One region of the Pseudoalteromonas sp. APC 3893 genome, then DNA from elsewhere that is predicted to be linked to it. Evidence: predicted binding sites of a transcription regulator. Region 1 holds the regulator's gene; the other holds the start of a gene.

Region 1 (2,406 bases):
TGATACGGCGGGAATGAGCCAACGTGATTTACGTTTAACAGAGCAATTAAACACGCTAATGCGTAATCAACGTGTGGATATTCGTAATTATTTAGTCTTAAGCGCAACGGCACAAATTAACGTGTTACAGGAAACGGTACGACACTTTAAGAAAGTACAATTAAGTGGCTGTATTTTCACCAAATTGGATGAGTCGCTAAGTTTAGGTGAGATTATTAGCGTAGCGATTCAAAATCGCCTTCCAATAGGGTATCTTACTAACGGCCAGCGTGTTCCTGAGGACATTCGTGTCGCTAATTCAGAAAAATTAGTAAAAAAAGCTGAACAATTGTATTTAAAAAGAACAAAAGCACAACATTCACGACGTCAAGCAGTGGCGTCAAGCACAGTAGGGATGTATGATTAACACAGTATTAGATCAAGCAAGTGGCCTGCGAAAAATGAGTCAAAACAATAATAACGGTGTAAAAGTTATCGCTGTTACCGGTGGTAAAGGCGGAGTTGGTAAAACCAACGTGTCATTAAACACTGCAATCGCGCTTGGCCAGCTAGGCAATAGAGTTTTAGTACTGGATGCCGATTTAGGTTTAGCAAATTGTGATGTGATGCTAGGTTTACGTGTTGAGCGTAACTTATCCCATGTTTTATCGGGTGAATGCGAGTTAGATGAAATTTTAGTCGAAGGCCCCGCAGGGATAAAAATAGTTCCCGCAACGTCCGGCTCACAAAGCATGGTGGAATTATCGCCATCTGAGCATGCTGGTCTTATCCGTGCTTTTAGCGAGTTAAACACTGAATTTGATATTTTAATTGTTGATACCGCTGCTGGTATTTCTGATATGGTGTTGAGTTTTTCCCGTGCAGCACAAGATGTTATGGTTGTTGTATGCGACGAACCCACCTCAATCACCGATGCTTATGCCCTCATAAAGGTCCTTAGTCGTGAGCATGGTGTTTATAAATTTAAAATAGTTGCTAATATGGTGCGTAGCATGCGTGAAGGCCATGAACTATTTGCTAAATTATCTAAAGTAACTGACCGATTTTTAGATGTCTCTATGGAGTTGGTTGCTACCGTTCCTTACGATGAAAACATGCGTAAATCTACCCGCCGCCAAAAAGTAATTGTTGAATTATTTCCAAATTCTCCAGCGGCAGTTGCTTTTAAAACTTTGGCGACAAAAGCAGTTAAATGGCCAATACCTAATCAACCATCAGGCCATTTAGAGTTTTTCATAGAAAAATTAGTAAACGGCTAACTATGACAGCATCGGTGAGCAAAGCGATGGGCTATCAATCCACAGCAAATTTAAATGCAATAGTTGAAAAGCACGCGTCGCTGGTGAAGAAAGTGGCGTGTCATCTAATTGCACGTTTCCCACCGAGTGTACAGCTAGATGATTTAATTCAATCAGGCATGATAGGTTTAATTGAAGCGTCGAAAAACTTTGATGCTGCAAAAGGTGCCAGTTTTGAGACCTTTGCAGGTATTCGCATTCGTGGTGCAATGCTTGATGAAATGCGCCGTGGTGATTGGGCCCCTCGTTCAGTACATCGCAATAGCCGTATGGTTGCAGAAGCAATTACAGAACTAGAAAGTAAATATAATCGTGAGCCTAAAGATAGTGAAGTTGCTGAAAAACTTGATATTACGCTAGATGAGTACCATCATATTCTAAGTGATGTAAACTCAAGCAAAGTTCTGGGTATCGAAGACTTAGGGGTTGATGAAGATGTTATAACCCCAGTTGGGCAAGACTTAGCACTGGACAAGCCCTTTAATAACGTTAAGAATGAACGTTTTAATGAATCCTTGTTAGCAGCAATTAAGTCGCTACCAGAGCGTGACGGCCTTGTTCTTTCGCTCTATTACAACGATGAAATGAATTTAAAAGAAATTGGGCACATACTCGATGTTAGCGAGTCGCGTGTGAGCCAGATACATGGTCAGGCGATGATTAAGCTAAAAGCAAAAATCAATGACTGGATAAATTAGAAGTAAGTAAATATAGGTTCAGACCTCACCGGAGGATGTTTTGGATAAAAACATGAAAATTCTTGTTGTTGATGATTTTTCGACGATGAGACGTATTATCAAAAATCTGTTAAGAGATTTAGGTTTTACTAATGTGCAAGAAGCTGATGATGGTTCAACAGCTTTACCAATGCTACAAAATCAAGAATTTGATTTCGTAGTGACTGATTGGAATATGCCAGGTATGCAAGGTATTGATTTATTACGTGCAATCAGAGCTGATGACACGCTTAAACATATCCCTGTGCTGATGGTAACGGCAGAAGCTAAAAAAGAACAAATTGTTGCTGCTGCTCAAGCCGGCGTTAATGGCTACATCGTAAAACCTTTTACTGCTGCAACACTTAAAACCAAATTGGAAAAAGTGTTTG
Region 2 (2,406 bases), on a different contig from region 1:
GTTCATAGTCAAGCTTGTATTGGCTGGGAAATCAGTCAGTAATAGCTCAGCAGGGCGCCCCTTTTCAAGCACATAAATATTACCTAATGTATTTATGTCGCCGTCAGCTTTGATGATCACAGAGCTCGTGTTTGTATTGCTTGGTATAACCAAAGTACCAAAGTCAAGCGACTGCTGCTCAATACTCTTAGCAAGATAATTAGGGCTGTAAATTAAAACACTTACAGCCACTGCATACGAAAGTAGGTGCATTAAATATAATTAATACGCAACTTCGATTTGAAAAGTACCTGCATACACACCATCAGCATACGGTTTAGTGGTTACCTTGCTAGATGTTTTTAGTGTTGCGCCTAGATTGAATGACACAGTGCCATCTTGGCCCACCTGTAGGTTGGGTGTCAAAGGTGTATAGTCGGCGTTATTGTTATCCCCACTGGTGATCACATACTTCCAATCGCCAATAGTAAAATCAGGGCGGTCGGTATCTTGCCCATTTTCAAACTCTAAATTTGTTTTTGTTGGGTCAAGTATTCTCAAGACAGCGCTTGGTACAGCTTCTGATACTGTAAAAGTAGCCGGCGCACCGTCTTCGATAATCGCAAATAATGCATTAGCAGTATTGTTTTTACTCTCAGTAATAGGAGTCGCATTAGGCGTAGCGCTTACAATCAGCTCTGCAATATCCTTACCTCCAGGGTCTGCAACTGCACGCACGGTACCAAAGTTCAAATCAGTACCGTCAAGCCCAACAGCATTTTGTACCGTCACTTCTGCTCGAAACGTCTCTGTAGCAGATATCGCATAAAAAGATACAGCTAAGGTGCTTACAGCAAGTAATGGAAAAGATAATTTCATACTAAATCCTTATAAAAGATGGGACATTACCCTATGTTGCCCCTATCTTAGTTATTATCGACACTTAGAACAATTACTTTAAGCTTAATTACTGAAAAATAAGATAAGTCGGCTAAAAATTTTAAAGTGGTAGGCCAACAAAAGGGGCACTTAAACATTTTTGCCCCATTTTTTGTGCTATTAAGCAAAAAGCATTAGCTTGCGTATAGTCTTCGAAGGGCCCTACCCGTAGACCATACAAAGTGACACCTTTATTTTTTCGCTCCGTCATTACAAACCCTAATTGACTAAATGCCTGAGGGTATTCACGATAAAGGCGAGCGATTTGCGATTTTACCAGTTGTGGTTTTAAATAAAGTCCTAATTGTGCGCCAGGTAATGCGTCGTTTAAAAGATTAGGCGGTTGATTAGTCGTTTTTGGGATTGTATTGCCTTGAGGTTGTACAGCCATATTATTTGTTTGATGCACCACATCAATGCTATCTGAGCGAAGCTCTACTGGGGTTTGCGCTAATTGAGAGTTTGACGATAGCGCCATAATTAATAGCTTTAGGTCGCCTTCCATTTCAGCCAAACGGCTTATACTATCTTGCTGCTGCTGCCATTGTTCAACATATTCTTTAACTTGCTGATCAGAGATAAGCGAAGGTTTATTGTCAATTTGGTTATTAGCGCAGCCACTTAAAGCGGTTGTTACTAATATTAGAGCTGGCAAAACACGCTGTTTTATATGCATTTTCAATTAGCTTTTAGAGAACAATATAGTTTGTTTTAAGCAAAAAAAGTGCCATTAAGGCACTTTTTAATACATTATTTAAATGATATTTATTTTACTAAGTCTTTAATAAAATTACTTAAATCATCTTTAAATTCATCACGTCGAAGCGCGTATTCAATTGTCGCTTTTAAATAACCCAATTTACTACCGCAATCATGGCTACGCCCTTTAATAGCGTAAGCAGCAACAGCTTCTTTTTCCATTAGCATCGCGATAGCGTCAGTTAATTGAATTTCATCGCCTGCGCCTGCGGGGGTTTTAGCAAGTAATGGCCAAATATTTTTACTTAAAACATAGCGACCCACAACAGCAAGGTTTGACGGAGCTTTATTTACAGGAGGCTTTTCAACCATATTTAAAATAGCAGCACTTTGGCCTTGACCTATTTTTTCATCGCCTAGGTCAACCACACCAAATTTATCAACATCTTGCATAGGTACTGGCTCAACCATTATTTGGCTTTCACCGGTTTGCTCAAAATGGGCGATCATCTCAGCAAGGTTATCTTTTTCAAGATTACTTTCATAATCATCAATGATCACGTCTGGTAATATCACCACAAAAGGTTCATCACCAATAATCGGTGCCGCACAATTAATTGCATGACCAAGACCTTTCGCTTCACCTTGACGTACATGAATTATAGTTACATCTTTAGGGCAAATAGCTTGTACTTCGGCCAATAGTTGCCGCTTTACACGCTTTTCAAGCGTCGCTTCTAACTCAAAGCTGGTATCAAAATGGTTTTCGATTGAATTTTTACTTGAATG

Evidence for each region. Region 1 encodes FliA, which starts transcription of late flagellar genes. Its sites were predicted from a motif close to CTAAAGNTNNNNNNNNNNNNGCCGATA; they were not measured.
Region 2: the regulator FliA is predicted to act here: its motif matches at 914-940, upstream of QMA12_RS12920 (DUF4402 domain-containing protein).

The regions. Positions count from the first base shown of each region.
Region 1 is NZ_JASDCD010000003.1:228,150-230,555, reverse strand. Features, by position in the region: gene flhF (flagellar biosynthesis protein FlhF) at 1-406, shown strand, start outside; gene QMA12_RS07095 (MinD/ParA family protein) at 399-1,259, shown strand; gene QMA12_RS07090 (RNA polymerase sigma factor FliA) at 1,286-1,996, shown strand; gene cheY (chemotaxis response regulator CheY) at 2,037-2,406, shown strand, end outside.
Region 2 is NZ_JASDCD010000010.1:126,875-129,280, reverse strand. Features, by position in the region: gene QMA12_RS12925 (DUF4402 domain-containing protein) at 1-252, opposite strand, end outside; gene QMA12_RS12920 (DUF4402 domain-containing protein) at 262-858, opposite strand; gene QMA12_RS12915 (SPOR domain-containing protein) at 980-1,594, opposite strand; gene galU (UTP--glucose-1-phosphate uridylyltransferase GalU) at 1,684-2,406, opposite strand, start outside.